DNA from 3 places in the Vibrio sp. YIC-376 genome. Region 2 is predicted to be linked to each of the others. Evidence: predicted binding sites of a transcription regulator. Region 2 holds the regulator's gene; each other region holds the start of a gene.
What was found. The regulator PurR, encoded in region 2, represses purine synthesis genes. The targets are predictions, from matches to a motif close to TNANGNAAACGTTTNCNTNA.
Positions count from the first base shown of each region.

Region 1: WJM94_RS09700 (NCS2 family permease) is a predicted target of PurR. The motif match lies at 2,729-2,748, and genes of this name have one in related genera.
Region 3: WJM94_RS14450 (uracil-xanthine permease family protein) is a predicted target of PurR. The motif match lies at 6,822-6,841, and genes of this name have one in related genera.

Region 1 is NZ_JBBWFK010000004.1:161,641-169,668, forward strand. It holds gene WJM94_RS09690 (DUF3332 domain-containing protein) at 1-196, shown strand, start outside; gene WJM94_RS09695 (aminoacyl-histidine dipeptidase) at 266-1,738, opposite strand; gene WJM94_RS09700 (NCS2 family permease) at 2,770-4,059, shown strand; gene tet(34) (oxytetracycline resistance phosphoribosyltransferase domain-containing protein Tet(34)) at 4,341-4,805, shown strand; gene frsA (esterase FrsA) at 4,898-6,145, shown strand; gene crl (sigma factor-binding protein Crl) at 6,523-6,912, shown strand; gene proB (glutamate 5-kinase) at 7,032-8,028, shown strand, end outside.
Region 2 is NZ_JBBWFK010000011.1:26,616-34,643, reverse strand. It holds gene WJM94_RS18695 (putative signal transducing protein) at 1-157, opposite strand, end outside; gene WJM94_RS18690 (TVP38/TMEM64 family protein) at 157-849, opposite strand; gene WJM94_RS18685 (TfoX/Sxy family DNA transformation protein) at 1,031-1,621, opposite strand; cyclic di-GMP riboswitch class I at 1,738-1,827, opposite strand; gene purR (HTH-type transcriptional repressor PurR) at 2,096-3,100, opposite strand; gene torD (molecular chaperone TorD) at 3,535-4,182, opposite strand; gene torR (two-component system response regulator TorR) at 4,448-5,161, shown strand; gene elyC (envelope biogenesis factor ElyC) at 5,254-6,039, opposite strand; gene cmoM (tRNA uridine 5-oxyacetic acid(34) methyltransferase CmoM) at 6,154-6,945, shown strand; gene mukF (chromosome partition protein MukF) at 6,948-8,028, shown strand, end outside.
Region 3 is NZ_JBBWFK010000007.1:70,856-78,883, reverse strand. It holds gene fadE (acyl-CoA dehydrogenase FadE) at 1-888, opposite strand, end outside; gene lpcA (D-sedoheptulose 7-phosphate isomerase) at 1,245-1,820, shown strand; gene WJM94_RS14470 (class II glutamine amidotransferase) at 1,870-2,715, shown strand; gene purN (phosphoribosylglycinamide formyltransferase) at 2,798-3,448, opposite strand; gene purM (phosphoribosylformylglycinamidine cyclo-ligase) at 3,578-4,618, opposite strand; gene upp (uracil phosphoribosyltransferase) at 4,799-5,425, shown strand; gene WJM94_RS14450 (uracil-xanthine permease family protein) at 5,519-6,772, opposite strand; gene WJM94_RS14445 (DUF2066 domain-containing protein) at 7,208-8,028, shown strand, end outside.

The sequences.
Region 1 (8,028 bases), on a different contig from region 2:
CCGTGTTATTGAGCAAGGGCAGATGCAGCAAATTGACGAGAATACGATTCAAATGGACATCACCTACAATAATGGCGACACAGCGAAGCTAATGGGTGTACGTGAAGGTGATTTTGTTACTTACTACATTGATGGTGAAATAGTCGCGAAAACTTCGATGGATGAGTTGTCGGCGTATGCGCAAACTCGTGCGTAATTAGTGCAAGATTCACTGAATAAAAAAGGGTGCCTCGGCGGGCACCCTTTTTTATTATCGAACGGACAGTTATGCTTTCTCAGGGATGGCTTCCAGAAGAGCAACCATTTGATCCCAGAATAGCTGAACAGTATCGATCTTCACTTTCTCATCAGGAGAGTGAGGGAATTTGATCGTCGGGCCGAAGGAAACCATGTCCATATTTGGATAAGGTTCTTTAAACAGACCACATTCCAAGCCTGCGTGAATCACCATGATGTTCGGTTTGTGACCGTAGATACCTTCGTACATATCGCGGAAGATTGCCATGATCTCCGAGTCTGCATCTGGCTTCCATCCAGGGTAAGCGCCAGAAAATACGATTTGGGCATCAGCCAGTTCTGCAACGGAGTTCAGCATACCTTCAACTTGGCTACGTCCTGAATCAATCAGAGAGCGAATTAGACAAAGTACGGTCACTTTATTCTCTTCAGTGGTGATCACACCAACGTTTAGAGACGTTTCAACCACGCCTTCAATTTCGTCACTCATACGCATTACGCCGTTTGGACAAGCATTTAGCGCGGCAATGAAACGTTGTTGGTCTGCAGAAGCAAACGCTTGAGCGTCTGTTACGATCTCTTCGTTGAAGGTAACAATACCGGTTTCTACTTTACCTAGCTCTGCTTTTAGTAGCTCTGTGTAGTAGTTGAACAATTCTGCAAGTTTGTCTTGGTTCTCTGCTGGAAGCGCAACGGTTACGAATGCTTCTCGCGGAATTGCGTTACGTAGGCTGCCACCACGGAACTCAACCAAACGCAGATCCAGTGCACGTGCATGACCAGATAGGAAACGGCCAAGCAGTTTATTCGCGTTACCACGGCCGGTATGAATATCACATCCAGAGTGACCACCTTTCAGACCTTTCAGTGTTAGTTGGCGAGTAACAAAACCGACAGGGATGGCATCTCGAGTGATATCGAATGTCATCGCACCGTCGATACCGCCAGCACAACCCATGTACACTTCACCTTCTTGCTCTGAGTCTGTGTTTAGCAGGATATCACCTTCTAACCAGCCTGATTCGAGCCCGAAAGCACCAGTCATGCCTGCTTCTTCATCAATCGTCAGAAGTACTTCAATTGGACCATGCTTGATCTCAGTAGAAGCAAGAACCGCAAGACAAGACGCCATACCAATGCCGTTGTCTGAGCCAAGGGTGGTGCCTTTTGCGGTAACCCATTCACCATCGATATAAGGCTGAATTGGATCTTTAGTAAAGTCGTGATCTGTCTCTTCGTTCTTTTGCGGCACCATATCGATGTGTGCTTGAAGAACCACGCCTTTTTTGTTTTCCATACCTGGAGTTGCAGGCTTTTTGATGAATACGTTACCGGTAGGATCGCGACTAACATCTAAGCCTTGCTCTGTCGCCCAGTTGATAATGTATTGTGCGAGTGCTTCCTCATGCTTCGATGGATGAGGAATAGAACAAATCTTATCAAAAAAACGCCATAGCAGGGTAGGTGATAAGGTACTGATTTCAGAGTGGAATTCAGACACGTAAAGCTCCTTTTGATCTAATTTACCAAATATCTTATTTGAAAATTGTATATATCCAGTAGAAAATACTAATGATATTTGATAGGAATTAGAGCAAGAATACCATTTGAAGAGTGTGACTAGTAGTCGTCTATATAAGGATTTCTCCCTCTATTGTCACAGTTTATGAACAAGGTGAAAATTGGATGCTACCATTATCATATGCGCAAAAGATGGTCTTATTCATATTTCTGTAATTAAATTACATTAAGGTTGAAAGGTGAGCTTTGTTTGGAATTTTTTGTGATTTAAATCACCAAAAGTGTTGTAATTTAATTTCTTGGTGGTATATTTATAACCATCTTCAGAGAGAAGAATGAAATGCTCAAAGGATGAGTCCGTTTATCGCCTCCAGGGAACCGAGAAATCAACGAATGATTTAAATGATAGAGAAGGTGATAGTTATGAAAGGTTTACCGAGTGCAATGTTCTGGAATAGCAAATCTGTTTATACCGGCAACTTTGTATACCCAACAAGTTTTGGTTACTGATTCATTCTTTGGATGATGACTAGTAGTCAACGCATGTGACTTGAACAGTTTGTTCACCCCTATAATTTGGAATTTTTTTTCAGTAATAGTGCTGACATGATTCGCCGCCACTCAATTTGAGTGGCGTTTTTTTATGTTCATTTCTGTCGTCTGGCTAAATTCTCACCTCTAAGTGCCGATTCCTTTATCGCTTGTCTTTGTTATTCCAATTCTTCACTTATTCCGCTTAAAATTTATCTGAAAAGTCGGTGTTTCCAGCTGAAAGTTTAGTACATCGTTCAGTTTGCACCCTTTAGATATTTTGTATCTAAATTTGCTACTTATTGTTTCTTAATACTTAAATTTACAGTGCATTTGAAATGCTAGCCGACGGGTTTCATATCCTGCAAAAAAATCCCATTAGAGTGAAAAATCTATCTAGAATTTGCTATTTGATAACTTTATAATCCCCACCAATCGATTACGCAACCGTTTACTTTTTACCTTTAACAGGATTCGATCATGCTCGAAAGGCTCTTTAAACTTAGTGAAAATGGCACAAATGTGCGCACTGAGATCATCGCGGGTATTACTACCTTCCTCACCATGGCTTACATCATTTTTGTAAACCCAGCAATCCTCTCTGACACTGGTATGGACCGCGGTGCTATTTTTGTTGCGACCTGTCTTGCAGCAGCTATCGGCTGTTTCATCATGGGCTTAGTTGCAAACTACCCGATCGCACAGGCTCCGGGCATGGGGCTTAACGCATTCTTTACCTATTCTGTTGTGTTGGGTATGGGCTACACATGGCAGGTAGCGCTAGCAGCAGTATTCGTTTCTGGTCTTCTGTTTATTTTATTGAGTATTTTCAAAATTCGTGAGTGGATCATCAACTCAATTCCTCACTCTTTACGTACAGGTATCTCGGCTGGTATCGGTCTATTCCTTGCGTTCATTGCACTCAAAAATGCCGGTATTGTGGTTGATAACCCAGCTACATTGGTTTCTATGGGGCACATTACCTCGCTACCAGCAGTGCTAGCATCGGTTGGTTTTTTCCTGACTATTTCACTTGTTCACCGCAGCGTGAAAGGTGCGGTAATGATTGCGATTCTTACCGTAACTGGTCTAGGCATTGTATTTGGTGATGTTCAGTGGGGCGGTGTTATGTCAACACCTCCAAGCATTGCGCCAACGTTTTTACAACTAGACTTCTCAGGCTTATTTGAAGTTGGCATGATCTCAGTGGTCTTTGCTTTCCTATTTGTTGATTTGTTCGATACAGCAGGCACGCTGGTAGGTGTTTCTCAGAGAGCGGGTTTGACGGACGAAAATGGTAACATCCCTCGTCTGAATAAAGCACTGCTTGCTGACTCAACTGCAACTTCTGTAGGTGCTCTATTAGGTACATCAAACACGACGTCTTACATTGAAAGTGTTGCAGGTGTTGCTGCTGGTGGTCGTACAGGTCTAACAGCAGTTGTTGTTGGTGTTTTGTTTCTGCTGGCTCTGTTCTTCTCACCTCTTGCAGGTATGATTCCAGCGTACGCAACTTCAGGTGCACTATTCTACGTCGCGATTCTAATGCTTTCTGGTCTGGTAAGCATCGACTGGCGTGATTTGACTGAAGCGTCTCCAGTTGTTGTAACATGCCTTGTTATGCCACTAACCTTCTCAATTGCTGAAGGTATCACATTAGGCTTTATCTCTTACGCTGCTATTAAGCTATTTAGTGGTAAAGGTCGTGATGTATCGATGAGTGTTTGGGTCATGTCTGCCATCTTCATCGTGAAATACCTTGTAGGTTAATTCAATTTCGAAAAAGGCCAGTGCGGGCACTCGTTCGCACTGGCCTTTTGTTTTAACGTTGTTCACCGAAATCAATTTTTCTGCATCTTGACGTCATTTGGGTATAAATGTGGAGAAATTTGATATCACCATTGGTATTAAAATTGGCTTTCGGTAGAATAATCGTTTGCGCAGCTAAAAGCCCCGTCTCGTTCAGTTTGAGATGTTAGTTGAATGTATAGCTTAAAGGTCATTCGACTCAATGTTGGGGATGCATATTTTCAAATTATTAGGTTATTACAATGAGTAAAAAATTCATTATCACTTGGGATACGATGCAGACTTACTGTCGTGAACTGGCTGAAAAACAAATGCCAGCTGAGCAATGGAAAGGTATCTGGGCAGTAAGCCGTGGTGGTTTAATTCCTGGCGCTATCCTAGCTCGTGAACTAGGCATTCGTTATGTGGATACTATCTGTATTTCAAGCTACGACCACGACCATCAGCGTGACATGTCTGTGCTTAAAGCTCCAGAAGGTGACGGTGAAGGCTACCTAATCGTTGAAGACCTAGTAGATAGTGGTGATACTGCACGTCAACTACGTGAAATGTACCCGAAAGCAAAATTAATTGCTGTATGTGCGAAGCCATCTGGTAAAGAGTTACTTGACGATTACGTGGTTGATATTGCACAAGATACGTGGATTGAACAGCCATGGGATATGTCAATCCAGTATGTTGAACCTGTAAATCGCAAGCAAAAATAATTGCAGTCAAAAGAATATTGAGAAGTGCCCCTGTTTAGGGGCATTTTTTTTATTATCATTATATCTATTGCAAATAGCCTAGGATTCTTCATATGTCTGAAGATATCAGTAAAAACCTCTCTGAAACTTTGTTTGTGAACCACAAGCAAGCAAAAGAAACCTCTGGACTAACTCAGTACATGCCATCGAGCCAAAAAATCCTCGATGAACGAGAAGAGATGGGCGACCGCGCGTGGTATCGTCATTTGCTACGTCTGCAATGGGCATGGCAAGGTGTACCTCCTATAGAGATAGAAGAGGTGTTATCTAAAATAGCCTCCTCGCCGCACTCTCGCACTAACGATGACTGGCTAGACACCGTAATGGGTTACCACAGTGGTAACTGGACATTCGAGTGGATCAAATTGGGCATGCATCATCAAAAACGCTCTGAGGAGTTACAAGGTGAAGAGGCGGCAGAGCAGCTTTTTAGGGCATCTCTGTGTTTTAGCATTGCGGGTTACCCTCATTTGAAGAATGACAATTTGGCGTTGCAGGCTCAGGTTCTGGCTAACAAAGCGTATTCGGAAGCGGCCGAGAAAACCAAATACACGATCAAGCAGATTGAAGTGCCGTACCAAAATCGCAAAATCATTGCCAACTTACATTTGCCGAGAACGGACAAACAATTGCCCGTTGTTATGGTCAGTGCTGGCCTAGACAGTTTGCAAACGGATATGTGGCGATTGTTCCGAAATCGTTTAGCACCTAGAGATATTGCGATGGTGACCGTCGATATGCCTTCAGTAGGATACAGCTCTCACTGGCCTTTAACCGAAGATACGAGTTGTCTTCACCAGGCGGTTTTAAATGAGCTCTACTCGATTCCTTATGTTGATCATCATAAAGTCGGCTTAGTTGGCTTTCGTTTTGGCGGCAATGCCATGGTGCGCCTCTCATTTATAGAGCAGGAAAAGATCAAAGCGTGTGTGGCTTTGGGAGCACCAGTGCATGATCTGTTTTCCTCGCCTGCGAAACTGCAGAAAATGCCGAAGATGTATCTGGATCTGTTTGCATCGAGATTGGGTAAAAGTGTCGTAGATATCAACAGTATGGCAGGGCAAATGAAAGCGTGGTCGTTGAAAGTTCAAGGCTTTCTAACTAACCGTAGAACTAAGGTGCCAATTCTGGCATTAGGCCTGGAGGGAGATCCGGTCTCACCGTATAGTGATAACCAGTTGGTTGCGCTGTTTAGTCAGTACGGACAGGCGAAAAAAATCAGCGCTAAGTCAATTTCAAAAGGTTATGAGCAATCCCTCGATTTAGCCATAAAGTGGTTAGAAGATGAATTATTAAGATGACAAACCTTGCCATTCAGTTAAAGTGGATACTTGAGCAAAAATTAAGCTCATGAAATTTAAAAATAATAATGATACCCAAATAACCTCGAGATGATTGGTTCAGTGAGAATGACTTGGTTCACAGACGCGACAACGATTTGAAGGTCTAGGGTTCTAAATTAAAAATCGTTAACAAAGTCTGTTAGCCAAGACAACTCGCCCATGGGGAGCGTGTCACTGGCACGATTTCAGCGTCAAATAACTTGGAAATAGCTGGCTATTTCACTGCGTTATTTTCCTCGAACTTGCGCCAGTAACAACGCTCTGAACCCCACATCTTGAAGTCATTTGGGTATAGTCTTGAGTATTCACTATTTATTATGGAAACGGAGATTCATATGTCAGAGACGACTCAGGGGCCAACACACTTTCGCTTAATGTCGAAGCTAAAGGCGATAGGGCCTTATCTACGTGAACCACAATCACAAGAAGGATGTTACTACTTTGATTGTTTATCGGTTTGCGTTGACGATAAGAAATCACCTGAAAAACGTGAGTTTTGGGGCTGGTGGATGGATTTAGAGTCCACTGAAGGGGGCTTTACTGCAAAATACCACATTGGCAAGTACAACAAAGAAGGGCAATGGGAATCCCAAGCATTGCCGAGTAAGACCGTCGAGGAAGTTTACTTGACGCAAAGTACTTTCCATCAAAAGCTAATTGAAACCTTAGAAGAGAACTTCAAATTAGAGGTCGAATACCACACAGAGTCCTTTGACTTCGCTTAATTTGACCCTTTTCTTTTGCTACAAAACAAAAAGGTGCGTTTTCGCACCTTTTCTCTTGTTAAATCCCCATTTGATTGTTAAAACATCCTCTTTATTTGTTTTTCACTTCAGAAGACATCATGACAACGAATCAACAAAATGCAGTTGTTTCGCAACCACAAACTGTCGTTGTGAAACTGGGTACAAGTGTGCTGACAGGCGGTACATTAGCGCTAGATCGTGCTCACATGGTTGAGCTGGCGCGTCAATGTGCAGCGCTTAAGAAACAAGGCCATTCAGTAGTAATAGTTTCGTCTGGTGCAATTGCAGCAGGCCGTGAACACCTTGGATACCCCGCACTGCCCAACGAAATGGCGAGCAAACAGTTGCTTGCTGCAGTAGGGCAAACACGTTTGATTCAAACTTGGGAGTCTTTGTTTAGTATTTACGGCATTAAGATTGGCCAGATGCTGCTGACGCGTGCTGATCTGGAAGATCGTGAACGTTTCCTCAATGCGCGCGATACCATCAATGCTTTGGTCGCGAATGACATTGTGCCTATCGTGAACGAGAACGATGCCGTAGCAACAAGTGAAATTAAAGTTGGCGACAACGACAACCTGTCTGCTCTAGTGGGGATTTTATGTGGTGCAGATAAATTAATGCTCCTCACTGACCAGAAAGGGCTGTTTACTGCGGATCCGCGTAAGGACCCGAATGCAGAGCTGATCAAAGAAGTTAAAACCATTGATGACACACTGCGCAAAATTGCAGGTGGCAGTGGTACAACGCTGGGCACTGGTGGTATGGCAACCAAGCTTCAAGCCGCAGACATTGCTCGTCGCGCAGGTATTGAAGTTATCATTGCTGCGGGTAGTGCAATCAACGTGATTGTGGACTCATTGAGTGAACATCCACAAGGGACGCGTTTCTTACCTTGCTCTGAAGCACTGGAAAACCGTAAGCGCTGGATCTTAGCTGGTCCAACTGCATCGGGCGATATCATTATCGATGATGGTGCTGTGAATGCCGTTGTGGGTACTGGCAGCAGCTTGTTAGCCAAAGGCGTGACGAAAGTAAGTGGTGATTTTGCTCGTGGTGAAGTTGTTCGTGTAACGAACTCCCACGGTAAATTAG
Region 2 (8,028 bases):
ATAGCCAGACATACGGGTCAGTATCATCACTAAATGGCAGTTCTCCTTTTAGACCGAAAATGCCTTCTCCCCTAACTTCGCAATGTATTTGCTCCATTTTAAGTAGCTCACAAACGATATGCGCTTCAGCAGGGTTGTTCGCGATAAATATTTTCATCAAGAACTTCCATTATGTTGAGTGTCTGTGGGTCTTACTTTCTTCATCACCCATTTGGCAATGATAGGAAACAGACCCAGCAAAGCAAATGAAGCTAAAACACTAGGAGAGACGATATCTGATACACTTTCAATGTTTGCCAATTGTGTACCTGCATTGAGATAAACGGCTGTCCCAGGGAGCATACCAATTTGGCTAGTGAGATAAAAACGGCCAACGGTCATCGGAGTTAATCCCATCAATAAATTGATCAGGAAAAAAGGAAAGACGGGAATCAAACGTAATGAGAGCAGATAGGACGAGCCATCTTTTTCGACACCTTCGTTGATCGCAGTGAGCTTTTTTCCGAACTTGGTTTGTACCCAGTCTCTTAATAGGTATCGGCTACTCAGGAAAGCAAGGGTAGCTCCGATTGTACTGGCAAAAGAGACCAAAACTAAGCTTGTCCAAAAACCGAATAGGGCAGCACCTAATAGAGTAACGACTGCTGCACCGGGAATAGAGAACGCTGCGACAGCGATGTAAGCGAAGAAATAGAGGGTCGTTGCAATAATAAAATTTTGTTCGATATAGGCATTCAGTGCCTCTTGTTGAGCTTTAGCGTTCTCCAACGTTAGGTGCTGGCTAAAATTAACGGCTAATAGAGTTACCGTTAAGAGCAGTATTAACCCAAAAATTAGCTTTTTGTTCATGTGCGCACTCCAGTTGGGCTACCCCTAGTTAAAAGTCTTAACAGATGTTCAGGAAAATGTGGTTTTTAATTTGTAGTTAATGGTTGTTGTTCAGACTAATAGACAGGCTATGACCTAAAAATATTTCAAAAAAAAACCGCAGGCTAGGCTTGCGGTTTTTAGAATAATATTTGAATACTTGTTAAGAAAGCGCGTTTTTCAGTTCTTCTCTTCGAGATTGAGGTACGACGCTCCAGTGAGTGCCGTTAATTGCGCCCTCTAAGGCCCAAAGAAGCTCAATACTTACCTTAGCTGAGTGGGAATCACGTATCGCTTTATAAGCGCTTAGTGCTCCTTCCTCTTCTAGCTGTTCTACTGATTCAATACCAGCTTTTTTTAGCATTCGTTCAGTAGCCAGCCTTAGGTTAGGCAAATCTTTCAATCTGTTAGGTTTACTACTGGCTTGTTGCTTTTTTTCTAATTTGGCTTGTGCTAACGACTGCTTTGCTACTTCTATCAAACGCTCGTTTGATTCCCATAAATCGTTGGAAATCGCGTAGTATTTAGTAACGACCGGAAACCCTCGCTTTTTATAAACGTAGGGTTTGAGTCCTTGCGTCTCGAAATTAGATGAAGTTTGTTGGTCTGCTCGTATATGAAGTTGATCATTCACAACTAGTGCAAACATCGTCTCATCAGCGAAAAGTCCAAAGCCACCAAACATTGAGCGCGACTTGATTGTACCAAGTGCCTCAAATAGCTTCATAGAATCTTTGAGTATCGGTTTATCCATGATGTGTTATCTCGGTGTAATTAACATTACGCCACCAAAAGTCAGGTCCGAGAGAATAGCAAATACATGCAGAAACAATGTCATTATAGGGTAAACTCATCATATGCATATTTGCCATCGGTAACCCCGCTACCTTCCATTTAATCAAATGGTTCAGGCCGGAAGCTTTGCGTCCCACCCTTTCGGATGGTTTGCCCTGTGCGTGACATGTCGAGAATACTTCGTCTCTTGAATTAACATCACATTTTAGCTAATAAAGTGTGATATTGGTTCAGGAAAATTCATTAAAATTATGCGTCGTGATGCATTTGTGAGGCAAGGGTTTTTTAATGAAAGGTATGGTTGTAAGAAAAGTATTACGCACAAATAAAACAGCAACTTACCTAATATTTAACTTTTTGATCGCTGATGATATTGAGTATAAGGCTTATGTTGAGACGAAAAATAAGCGCTCCGGAGAGCGCTTAATGTCAATTAATTGAGTTTCTTCACTGTATTTCGAACGACCAGTTCTGGCTGCATTTCAAAAATGCGTTTTTCGTGTTCTTTGTCTTTAATTCGTTCCAGTAGAATTTCGAATGCATTTTTACCGACACGACGTTTCGGTTGGTGAATCGTCGTGAGTGGTGGAGAAAAGTATTCGGCCAACTCGATATTGTCGTAACCAATCACGGAAACATCGTCGGGGATCTTAATGCCATTTTGTTGTAATCGGCTCATTAAGCCCAATGCCATTGTGTCATTGAAACAGAATACTGCTGTTGGACGTTGTTCCATTGCTGTAATTTTGTCTGCAACGAGAACAGCCGTATCGCACTCAAAGTTACCTTCAAGAATCCAATCTTCGTTTACAGGTATGTTCGCTTCTGCCATTGCACGGCGGAAGCCCATAATACGTTCTTGGCACGCTAGCTTTTCAAAGTGACCACTTAAGCAGGCAATATCAGTATGACCGTTGTCAATCAGATACTTGGTTGCGATATAGCCACCTTCTTCTGAGTTATCCATGATTTTGTCTGCTTGAGAGCTTTCTGGACCCCAATCCATGACTACTTTTGGAATGTCAGCGTGACGGTCAAGCATCTCTTTTAGCTCTTCCGTTAGGTCTGAACACATAACCAGGATGCCATCAACACGCTTTTCAGCCAGCATGCGAATGTAATCTCTTTGCTTTTCGTAGATACCGCCGGTATTACATAAAATAAGAGTGTAACCTTGACGATAACAGTAGCTTTCAACACCATCGATGACTTCTGAGAAGAATAGGTTAGTAGATTGAGTTACCAACATACCGATGGTACGAGTTGAGTTACATTTCAAACTACGAGCAACTGCACTCGGCGCGTAATTAAGCTCATCAACAGCTTTCATTACTTTTTCTTGAGTTGCTTCTGCAACAAAACGTGTTTTGTTGATAACGTGCGAGACTGTAGTAGTAGAAACGCCGGCTAATCGAGCAACGTCTTTTATAGTGGCCATAAATGGTGTCCTGTATCGAGCTACTAATATACCGTGGAGTATAAAACCTTTTGCTGAATGCTTTTTGTAAACTTAGCGCAACTAAAACGTTGATGCTGAGTATGATTAGCAGTGATAGCTCCGAAATCGGTAGAAGGTTTGTAGCAATACGGTTGAGTTGTCCTACCTTTTTCGACTGCACGAAGAAGAGATCGTCAACCTATTAAGAAAACACAAAAACCGCTTTATTTCAGCGGTTTACATAAAAATCATATTTAATCGTTTGCGTTCACATTTTAGCCCTATGTAGACTGGCTGGCAATAATTTCAGCAGCAGTTTTGTGTCTTTGAAGTCACATTTTGATTGCAAAAAAAAGCAAGCGATTGGAACTAGATTAGGGGCAAACGAATAAAAATGGGGAGCCTAAAAACAGGCTCCCAATAATTGGCGGCAATTATTCACCAAGAAGGTAAGTACTGTCCAGTTTACAAAATGCAATTAATAGTTGCGCGACGTTCGCGTAGAAGCCGAAATCATCCAGCTGCTTACATTTCGCTGCGAATTGTGGCAGCCACGATAAGAGTTGATGCACAATGAAGTCATTTTGTTTTGAGAAAGCTTCTTCCATATGCTTTTCCTGTTCAAACTCGTTGGAACGGATGATCATGTTTCCTAAAAAATCGAGTTCTACTGCTAAGTGATCGGCAGGTTCGTTGAGTTTGTCGTCCACTTGTACACCGAACTCAGCCATCAACTTCTCCATTTCCTCCGCTGGCTTATCATTAAGCAAACCGGTTTCACCAATGTACATAGAAGCGTAAGGCAGAGCGCCATACTTTTCTGTTTTTAAGAACAGTTCACAAAAGTCAGCAGCGAGTTCGAGCTGAGCGTCTTCACGATCTTGCAAGCGGTTCAGTGCATCTACCAGGGCATCAACGGAAGGTTTTAGCGATTCATTTTCACCTAAGCCAGCTAAAAAGCTACGAATTTCAACACTGTGGTAAGCTTCCAGTTCTTTGTCTGTCAGTTCTTTGGCGAACAAGCTAGAAAACCACCAGTAAATTTCGGCGCGTTTTTCATTAAAAGCTTTCACTTCTTGCATTTTAGGCTCCTGAATGATGCTTTATGTATAGCATCATAAAATCAATAACGGATGTCCTTTAAGTGTAATCAATTAAAATGAACAGCAATAACTACAACTATTATGTTTTATGGCCAAATGTGTCTGTTTATTAACAGTGTTCAGCAAGCTTGTTTTGAATCAACAAAAGCGTGAAATCTTGCTTTTTAATGTGCCAGTGACTAGAAATGTTAATAGTTATGAATAGAATACATCTCGGATAATAAAATGACAGAAAGTGGCGTAAATGAGCTATCACGTATTAGTCGTAGAAGATGATGTTGTAACGCGTAGTAAGCTTGCGGGATATTTCCAAAACGAAGGTTACACAGTGAGTGAAGCAGAGAGTGGCGCAGAAATGCGTGAAGTGCTGCAAGCTGGTGATGTTGACCTTATCATGCTGGATATTAACTTGCCGGGTGAAGATGGCCTGATGCTTACACGTGAATTACGTAGCCAATCGGATATTGGCATCATATTAGTCACAGGACGCACGGATAGCATCGACAAAATTGTTGGCCTGGAAATGGGGGCGGACGATTATGTCACGAAACCTTTTGAGCTCAGAGAGTTATTGGTTCGCGTTAAAAACCTGCTGTGGCGTATTTCAACCGCGCGCAATGGTTCGAGTAAATCGACAAGCGAGACGAATCAACAACACATTGTTCGTTTTGGTGAGTGGACATTTGATATTCAACGTCGCGCCCTAAGCCGCAATGGTGAGCCAGTCAAACTAACCAAAGCTGAGTATGAACTCTTGGTTGCGTTGTCCTCTTACCCGAATCAGGTCCTAAGTCGTGAACGTATTTTGAATATGATTAGTCATCGAGTGGATGCGCCTAACGACCGTACCATTGATGTCTTGATTCGACGTATGCGCGCCAAGATGGAGTTTGATCCCAAGAACCCACAAATTTTTGTCACGGTTCACGGTGAAGGCTACATGTTTGCTGGTGATTAAAACCCAAAAAACAGACTCAAGAAAAAGGAGAGCAGTTGCTCTCCTTTTTTGTTCCGTTAAATTACCTTAAGTAATGCACTCTGCGCATTTAGTTATTGAGGCTCTACCATTGGTGTCTCGCCAACCGTGTCTCTCAGGCGTTGCCAGATACTGCCAAGATACTCATGCCAGAAGAGCTCGGTTTGCTCTAAGTAACGAGCCTTTGGTGAGTATTTTTCCCAAGCTTGATTCACTTCTTCAATCGCCAGGAAGTTTGTAGGGGCTGGGATCGGTCTAATACCTGCTGCATTAAATTCATACAGTGCGCGGCTCATATGGCTGGCAGAGGTAACCAAAACGATTTCCTTTTGCTGGACAAACGCCGCAGCCTGACGTGCCTCTTCCCAGGTATCTTTCGCATCTTCCAATAAAATAATGTCGGATTTCGCAACACCAAGCGCCAGAGCAACGTTCGCCATCATACGCGCATGACTGATTTCGGAACCACCGTCATAGCCAGATAAAATCAACTTTGCGCCAGGGTACATTCGTAAGATACGAATACCTTCGCTTAGACGCATCAGTGCGGCACGACTTAACTGAGAAGTCGGTGGAATTTCGTCATCGATAACGTGGCCATTTCCCAATACCATGACGTAATCGATTGTGCCAGAAACTGGCAGAAATGCTTTGTGCTCACGCTCTAATGGCATAAGAAGCTTGGTTGAAACGGGTTGGAAGGCAACAAGGAAAATGCCAACTAGAGAGAATAATACAACGAAGCAGCCAGTTTTACGTTTAGTGGTAAAACTAATGAGAGCAAGGCCCAAGAAGCCTATCAGCAACAGTGCTGGTAGGGGCATCAGCAAGGCTGACATTACTTTTTTCAGCTCAAACATACACAAATAGTCCGAAAAAACATCAATTGATAATAAAAATGAGGGTACCCCTCTTTATTCCTGCTTTCCTTGTGCCAGAATAGCGGCACAATCCGTTATGATAACTCAGCAGAAGTGACAGAAGACCGCAATTTCGACGATATCGCCCACAAATTTGCAAAAAATATATACGGCTCCGATAAAGGAGAGATCCGCCAAATCATTGTGTGGGAAGATTTTCTACAGATTCTAAGTGAATTAGACGCTGAGCAGCAACCCCTTGAAGTATTGGATGCGGGTGGTGGTTTAGCACAAATGTCTCAAAAGCTTGCTAAGCTCGGACATCGTGTAGCTTTATGTGATCTATCTTCGGAAATGCTGCAACTAGCCAAACAGGATATTGAAAATAATGGTTTGCTTGAGCAGTATCGCCTGATTCATTCACCTGTACAGTCCATTGGCGAGCACATGGAAAGACAGGTGGATCTTGTTATGTTTCATGCCGTGATGGAGTGGCTGGTCGATCCTAAGATCGCACTCGAAACGGTATTGGAACAAGTTAAACCGGGGGGTATTGCATCAGTGATGTTCTACAACCACCATGGTTTAGTCTATAAAAACGTGGTGTGTGGCAACATTCCTCATATTTTGGACGGCATGCCTCACCGAAAAAGATTTAAACTACAGCCGCAAAAAGGATTGAAGCCAGAAGAAGTCTATCAATGGATAGAAGATGCTGGTTTCAGTATTTGTGGAAAGTCTGGTATTCGCTCATTCAGTGATTACATCGGGAATGTGCAAAATATGGGTGATTATCAGTTTGAAGATGTGTTGGCGCTAGAAAAACAACTTTGTAGACAAGAGCCATACCTCTCATTAGGCCGCTATATTCACGTGTGGGCCAAAAAGAAAGAACAACAGGAATAACAATGAGTGAGATGACTCTCAATGCTGCAGAACAACCTATTGATGAATTGGTTGGCTGGGTAAAGCAGCAAGATTTCTCGTTGAACCTGACCACAGAGCGACTGGCGTTTTTGATTGCCATCGCGGTATTAAGTAATGAAAGGTTTGACGATGAATTGGGTGAAGGTGAATTGCACGATGCATTCACTATCGTCACTCGATTTTTTGATGAGACGGGCGAAGCCTCTGCTTTTCGTGCAAACAATGCTATTAACGAGATGGTTAAGCAGCGTCTTATCAGCCGTTTTGTCAGCGAAGTGACCGACGGCGCGAGTATCTATCGTTTGTCTCCTTTAGCGATAGGCATTACTGATTATTACGTACGTCACCGTGAGTTTTCTAAGCTGCGCCTTTCTATTCAGCTATCGATGGTTGCTGACGAAATGGCAAAAGCGATTGAAGCGGCACAAAAAGGTGGCACGCCGGGTCACTGGAAGAAAAACGTGTATGGGGTACTTAAGTATTCTGTCGGCGAAATCTTCGACCAGATTGACCTTAACCAACGTGTTATGGATGAGCAGCAGCAATCTGTGAAACAGCAAATTGCCGATCTGCTCAACAAGGACTGGCGTGAAGCGATTAATAACTGTGAAGCGTTATTGTCCGAAACGTCCAGTACGTTGCGTGAACTTCAAGATACACTGCAAGCGGCCAGTGATGAGCTGCAAACTCAGATCTTAGACATTCAGGAGATTGTCTATGGCGATCCTGAGCTTGAGTTTATTGAAGAAGCACTGTTTGGTCTGCAAATGAAGCTGGACCGAATCACGAGCTGGGGCCAGCAAGCGATCGACCTCTGGATTGGCTACGACCGACACGTACACAAGTTTATCCGTACCGCTATCGATATGGATAAGAACCGTGCGTTCAGTTCTCGTTTGCGTCAATCCATCAAAGATTACTTTGATATGCCTTGGTATCTGACTTATGCAGATGCTGAGCGATTATCCGACCTTCGTGATGAAGCCTTGGTACTACGTGATGACGAAGTAACCGGCCAAGTTCCGATGGAAGTGGAATACGAAGAGTTTCAACAAGTCAATG
Region 3 (8,028 bases), on a different contig from region 2:
CAGTTTAAAAGCAAGACCAAGCACGGTCGCCACAGGTGCGAGGGTGATGTAACGTTTATTCCATGTCAGGCGCATGCCCAATACTTCTTTGCCTTCCCACTGACCTTTACACACAACACCGTAGTCTGGGATAGAACCCGCATCAGAACCAGCTTCTGGGCTGGTTAGGGCGAAACATGGGATCTCTTTGCCTTCAGCCAGGCGAGGTAAGTAGTAGTTTTTCTGTTCTTCTGTACCGTAGTGTTGTAGCAATTCACCTGGACCTAATGAGTTAGGAACACCAACGGTAGAAGACAGAACGCCAGAAACGCCAGTCAGCTTTTGTAGAACAAGTGATTGTGCGTAAGCAGAGAACTCCAGACCACCGTATTTCTTCTTGATGATCATGGCGAAGAACTTGTTGTCTTTCAGGTATTGCCATACCTCTGGTGGCAAGTCAGCAAGCTCATGAGTGACCTGAAAGTCGTTCACCATAGCGCACACTTCGTTGACCGGGCCATTTAGAAAAGCCTGCTCCTCAGCACTCAGTTTAGGTGTGCGGATAGCATGTAGTTTTTGCCATTCAGGTTTACCTTTAAAGAGCTCGGCTTCCCACCAAACGGTTCCCGCATCCAAGGCCTCTTTCTCTGTTTGAGACATAGCCGGCAGGACTTTTTTGAAAACCGCCAAAGCCTTACGACTGATAAGAGATTGGCGAACTCCCGATATAGCAAAAACGGCGAGAGCAAGAATGTAAATTGCCCAGCCAATAAAGCCAACAGCACCAGCGATTGTCAGCACTAACATTGCAGCGGTTAGAAGGCTGACGGATTTTACGAGTGGCATTCGGTGATAGAGCGTAATCCCTAAGACGATTGTCATCGCAATGATTGAAAGCAAGATGTCCATATGTGTTTTCCTTTTCAGACTTTATAAGTGTTGTACGTCTGTATTCTGATAAGAGGTCTAACCAGTTCTTATAATTGTAATCAGAATATTAATAAAATGTAAAACTCGAGATTGGATAAAAAGTGATCCATGTAGAGTAAAAAGTCTAAAATTGCGATTTGGGTGCTGTTTTCTTAAGCACTTTACTAAGTTTATTACTTCCACCAATCCAAATCTGTTGCTTCGCTATCGACACTAATTCTCGTTTATGGGTAAACTCTCAGTAACGAAATGTCCGGTGCCAGATTGGCATCAGAACACTGTTCCAAGGTAATGCGGATGCACGCCGATGGTCGAAATAATAAAGAGAACGTCTTATGTACCAAGATCTGATTAGAAGTGAATTGAACGAAGCTGCTGAAGTGCTCAACAAATTTTTAAGCGATGACCATAACATTGCTCAAATTGAAGCGGCTGCGAAATTGATTGCGGATTCTTTTAAACAAGAAGGCAAGGTGCTGTCATGCGGTAACGGTGGTTCACATTGTGATGCAATGCACTTTGCTGAAGAGTTGACAGGTCGCTACCGTGACAATCGTCCGGGCTACGCAGGTATTGCGATTTCTGACCCGAGCCACCTTTCTTGTGTGAGTAACGATTTTGGCTACGATTTTGTATTCTCTCGCTATGTTGAAGCGGTTGGCCGTAAAGGCGATGTCTTGTTTGGTTTGTCGACATCTGGTAACTCAGGCAATATTCTTAAAGCAATTGAAGCTGCTAAAGCAAAAGGCATGAAGACCATTGCACTGACGGGCAAAGACGGCGGAAAAATGGCGGGTCTGGCCGACGTTGAAATTCGTGTACCTCACTTTGGCTACGCTGACCGTATTCAGGAAGTGCACATTAAGATTATTCACATCATCATTCAACTAATTGAGAAAGAGATGGAATAAGTTTTTCGCAGCCTCTTTTGGGCTGTATAGGTAAGGAGTTCGTTAAACCATGTGTGAATTGCTCGGCATGAGCGCCAATGTTCCAACGGATATCTGTTTCAGCTTCACAGGGTTGATGCAGCGTGGAGGCAGAACTGGCCCACACCGTGATGGCTGGGGAATCACTTTCTATGAAGGGAAAGGTTTTAGGACTTTTAAAGATCCTACGCCAAGTTGCGATTCCAAAATAGCTGAACTGGTTCAGAACTATCCGATCAAAAGCCGTGCGGTTGTCAGTCATATTCGTCAGGCGAATCGTGGCGGAGTCAATTTAGAAAATACTCACCCATTCACACGCGAATTGTGGGGTAAGTATTGGACATTTGCTCACAATGGTCAGTTGTCTGATTATCAGGATCTCTACACAGGACGGCATCGTCCGGTAGGTCAGACCGACAGTGAACTGGCGTTTTGTTGGTTGCTTAAGCAAATGGAAGAAAGATATCCAGAGCCTCCTGAGGATATGGAATCGGTCTTTCTTTATATTGCTGAATGTTGTGATCTGCTGAGAGAGAAAGGCGTGTTCAATATGCTGCTCAGTGATGGTGAATATGTGATGACCTATTGCACTAATCATCTGTATTGGATCACGCGACGCGCACCATTTGGTAAAGCCGCATTACTTGATGAAGATGTGGAGATTAACTTCCAGGAAGAGACCACACCGAACGATATTGTGTCAGTGATTGCTACTCAACCTCTGACAGGTAATGAAGCATGGCAGCGAATGAAGCCAGGCGAATATGGTCTGTTTCATTTAGGAGAGCTAATGAAGAACAATGCTCATGAGCTCACCAATGTGCCGTTTGCAGCGCCAAAGCCGGGTAATCAAGCTCCGACCGAACCGCTAGAATAATCAATTCTTTCTAGCTAATTATAAGGCAGTCATCAAGACTGCCTTTTTTGATTTTTTGAATCTGCGAGAAAGAGTTAGAGGACTACTCTTCATCTTCAGCGGCGGCGTAGCCGTGCTCACCGAGTTCTTTTCCATCTAAGCAAGCTTTACCATTGAGCATCTTCAGTCTGTCTTCAACCAGCCACTTAGTCACAATTGGATAGATGGTGTGCTCTTGAGTTTGCACGCGCGCTGCCAGTGTTTCCGCATCATCATCTTCAAAAACAGGCACTTTTGCTTGCAGAACAATTGGGCCACCGTCTAGCTCTTCCGTCACAAAATGAACACTGGTGCCGTGTTCTTTATCTTTTGCATCAATTGCACGCTGGTGGGTGTGCAAGCCTGGATACTTTGGCAGCAGGGAAGGGTGAATGTTGATCATTTTGCCCATGTAATGCTGGACAAACTCACTGCTGAGAATGCGCATGTAACCGGCCAGAATGACAGCGTCAGGTTTGTACTGATCGATTTGTTTCATTAACTCAGCATCAAATGCGTCGCGTGATTCAAATGCCTTTGGATCGACAAAATGGCCATCAACATTAAATTTTTTCGCTCGCTCTAATCCGTAAGCATCCGCTTTATTTGAGAAAACGGCAGCGACTTGTGCGTTAGGCATATTCGCTTCACATGCTTCCAGTATCGCTTGTAGGTTACTGCCACTACCAGAAATGAGGACCACTATGTTTTTCATGATGTTGAGACTGCCTTACTATTGTAGGTTTTCTAAATTACCTACTATTGAAATGGTTTTCGAGTTCCAGATAGCAGAATGAGGACCTAGTGTCCTCATTCTTTTTATTTTTTGAGCGAGAATCGCAAGTTAGTTAATTTCAACTTGTTCTTCATTTGCTTCCGCTTGAGCGATTTCACCAATCACCCATGCGTTTTCGCCTTCTTCTTGTAGAAGTGCAACTGCTGCTTCAGCTTGTTCTTTAGGTAGGGCAACGATTAGGCCAACACCACAGTTAAATGTACGGTACATTTCGCGGGTTTCTACGTTACCTTTTTCTTGTAGCCATTGGAAAATCACTGGCCATTCCCAGCTGTTACCGTCGATCACTGCTTTAGTGCCTTCAGGTAGTACGCGAGGGATGTTTTCCCAGAAACCACCACCAGTGATGTGCGAGATAGCGTGAATGTCGTGCTTCTCAATCATCTTAAGTGCTGATTTGATGTAAATCTTAGTTGGTTCAAGAAGGTGTTCACCGATAGTACGGCCGTCTAGTACTTCATCTTTGTCAGCACCAGAAACTTCAAGGATTTTACGAACCAGTGAGTAACCGTTTGAGTGTGGACCGCTAGAACCTACAGCGATAAGGGCATCACCGACTGCAACTTTAGTGCCGTCGATGATATCTTCTTTTTCTACCACGCCAACACAGAAACCAGCAACGTCGTAGTCTTCGCCTTCGTACATTCCAGGCATTTCAGCCGTTTCGCCGCCGATAAGTGCACAACCAGCTTGCACACAGCCATCCGCGATACCAGAAACAACATCTGCCGCTGTGTCTACGTCTAACTTACCTGTTGCGTAGTAATCTAAGAAGAACAATGGCTCAGCACCTTGCACGATTAGATCGTTTACACACATAGCAACAAGGTCGATGCCGATGGTATCGTGCTTGTTCATATCCAGTGCCAGGCGAAGTTTAGTACCTACACCGTCGGTACCAGAAACCAGTACAGGTTGTTTGTATTTCGTCGGTAATTCGCATAAAGCGCCAAAACCACCGATACCACCCATCACTTCAGGGCGACGAGTACGTTTAACCGCACCCTTAATACGATCTACAAGCGCATTGCCTGCATCAATATCTACACCAGCGTCTTTATAGCTAAGAGAAGAGTTATTACCACTCACAGGGAAGTCCTCGGTATTTAAGTTGGATATGAAAACGGCGCTATTCTACCAGTGCTTAATTACAGATAGCAAACGTTTGCGCGAGTTTTTTTCTTTAGTCATATATCCTGATTTCCTAGTGGAAATCGTGTATAATCTGAAGGTTTGTTTAAATATAGCCAACTATAGCCGGAGATGGACATGAAAGTTGTTGAAGTAAAGCACCCTCTAGTAAAACATAAAATTGGTCTAATGAGAGAAGGTGATATCAGCACAAAGCGTTTTCGTGAATTAGCGACAGAAGTCGGTAGCCTACTTACTTACGAAGCGACAGCAGACTTTGAAACTGAGAAAGTTACTATCGAAGGTTGGAATGGTCCAGTAGAAGTTGACCAAATTAAAGGTAAAAAAGTAACAGTAGTGCCAATCCTTCGTGCTGGCCTGGGTATGATGGATGGTGTTCTTGAGCACATGCCAAGTGCACGTATCAGTGTAGTCGGTATTTACCGCGACGAGGAAACACTAGAGCCAGTACCATACTTTAACAAGCTTGCGTCTAACATCGATGAGCGTATCGCGCTGGTTGTTGATCCTATGCTGGCAACTGGTGGTTCGATGATCGCGACTATCGACCTTCTGAAAGAGAAAGGTTGTAATCAGATTAAAGTTCTTGTTCTGGTTGCGGCTCCAGAAGGTATCGAAGCGCTGGAAAAAGCACACCCAGACGTTGAACTATACACAGCGGCAATTGATGAGAAGCTGAACGACAAAGGTTACATCGTTCCTGGTCTTGGTGACGCGGGCGATAAGATTTTTGGTACTAAATAAGCGCACAAAACACGCTTAATCAGTTGTGAACAAAGAAGAAAGGCTTGGTTAATACCAAGCCTTTTTTGTATGTGTCTAAGTTGATTCGGCAAATTAGTTTGTTTTGTCTTCTTCGATTTGAGCGTTATCTACAACGTGGTTTTCACCTAGGTCGTGTGGAAGAATCAGGTTTAGAATGATCGCCACGATACCGCACAAGCTAACGCCTTGCAGGCTGAATTCGCCAATACCGAAAGCCATGCCGCCGATACCAAATACTAGCGTAACAGCAACGATAACCAGATTACGAGATTTGTGCAGGTCCACGTGGTTTTTGATCAGCGTGTTCAAACCTACAGTTGCGATAGAACCAAACAGTAGGATCATGATGCCACCCATTACAGGCACAGGGATTGTCTGTAGGATAGCGCCTAGCTTACCGACCAAAGCCAGAATGATAGCCGTCACCGCTGCCCACGTCATGATCACCGGGTTGAATGCTTTCGTCAGCATAACTGCACCGGTCACTTCACTATAGGTTGTATTTGGTGGCGCACCAACCATAGCTGCAGCCATAGTCGCTAAACCGTCACCCGCGATTGTGCGGTGCAGGCCAGGTTTTTTAAGGTAGTCTTTGCCAGTCACATTTGAAATGGCCAGTATGTCACCCACGTGTTCTACCGCGGGAGCGATCGCCACCGGAATCATAAATAGAATCGCGTTGATGTTGAACTCTGGCGTTGTGAAGTTTGGCATTGCCAGCCACGCGGCTTGAGCAACTGGAGTAAAGTCGACCACACCATATGCGAGAGACACAGAGTAACCTGCTAAAATACCACCAACAATTGGTACTAGCTTCAAGAAACCTTTCGCAAACACGCTCAATGCAATGGTCGTTAGCAGTGACACTGATGAAATCATAATGGCGGCATCACCATTGACCAGTTGAGCGGCGCCATCACCTGTTTTACCAATCGCCATGTTAACGGCTGTTGGTGCTAAGCCAAGTCCGATAACCATAATAACTGGGCCAACAACCACAGGTGGCAGAATCTTATGGATAAAGTCTACGCCACGAATTTTGATCATTGCGCCAAGTGCAATATACACCATACCTGCTGCCATTAAGCCACCCATTGTTGCACCGATACCCCATGTTTGGATACCGAACAGAATAGGAGCAATAAACGCGAAAGAAGAGGCAAGGAAAATTGGGACAGAACGTTTAGTGATCAATTGGAAGAGGAGGGTACCGACACCGGCACCGAAGAGTGCTACGTTTGGATCGAGTCCTGTCAGAAGGGGCACGAGTACCAAAGCACCAAAAGCGACAAAGAGCATCTGAGCGCCTTGTAACGCATTTTTCATAATCATTTCCTATTTAAAGATACGCAGACAAATCCGGCGAATAGTATCACTCAGCAAACGTTTGCGACAATGCTCAGATCAAATTTTTCGATGATTTTAAGTGGACAAAGTATGTTTTGAGAGTGGCTAGTTTGCAAAAGTGTCTGTTTTATGAGCTGAAATTCATATTTTGTTAGATGCGCCGCAAAGAAAAGGGTGTAATGTCGCGTTTCTTGCATTAGATAAGTAATCGTGGAGACATTTATGTGTTCATTCGTTTCCCGAATAAGCAATCAGGCACTTAAGGAAAAAGGGTGGCTAGTTAATGTACTCTAAAGGTCGTTCCGAAAGTGGCCTAAGTTGGTCATATTTCAAGCTATTTACATTTGGGTCGCCTTGCTCCGGGTTTGATAGTTTCTTATTATGCAGTTTCTTGTTTAGAGGAAAATGAAAACTATGCGCTATTTAGTTCTTTTATTGATAGGTTGGTTGTCCCTGCCAGTGTATGCATCAACTCAGGTAGATATCTATCATGCCGAAGTCGTCATCGATAGTGAACAGGAAAACGGTGAGTCTTTGGCTAGAGAACAGGGTATGAAAGATGTGATTGTTAGAGCAACTGGTTCACAATCTTCTTTAAGCAACCCGGTTATTCAAAAAGCTTTGAACTCCAGTTCCAGTTACATTTCTCAACTTGGTTACGGGCAAGTCAATGGTCAATCAAGTTTAAAGATGCGCTTTAATGGTGGCCAGATTCACTCTCTTCTAACGCAAGCACAATTACCTTCGTGGTCACCTCACCGCCCTAATATCCTTGTCTGGGTAGTAGAAGAGCAGGCTTATGATCGCACCGTTGCCTGGGAACACTCAGATTCTTCAAACATTGCGGCGCTGCGTTCCGCTGCAGAAGCGAGAGGGTTACCAATCACCATTCCTGTGGGCGATTTTGAAGATGTCACGGGCGTGAATGTGTCCGATCTTTGGGGCGGTTTTGTTGAACCAATTGCTAAGGCCAGCCAACGTTACCCAGTTGACGCCGTACTTGTGTTGCGTGCACAAGGCGATCAAGTCCGCTGGACTCTTTACGATCAATCACCATCTGCAATTATTATTTCTCAACGCACCCCACGTAGTGGTTCTGCTTCGGGGGCTGATGCCATTACAACAACGGTAGATGGCATTACCGATTATTACGCAGGCAAGAGTGCCGTTGTAGTCTCTGGCGAGTCTTCTGAGGGCATTACGATGAAAGTCGTTAACATTACTTCTGCCTCAGA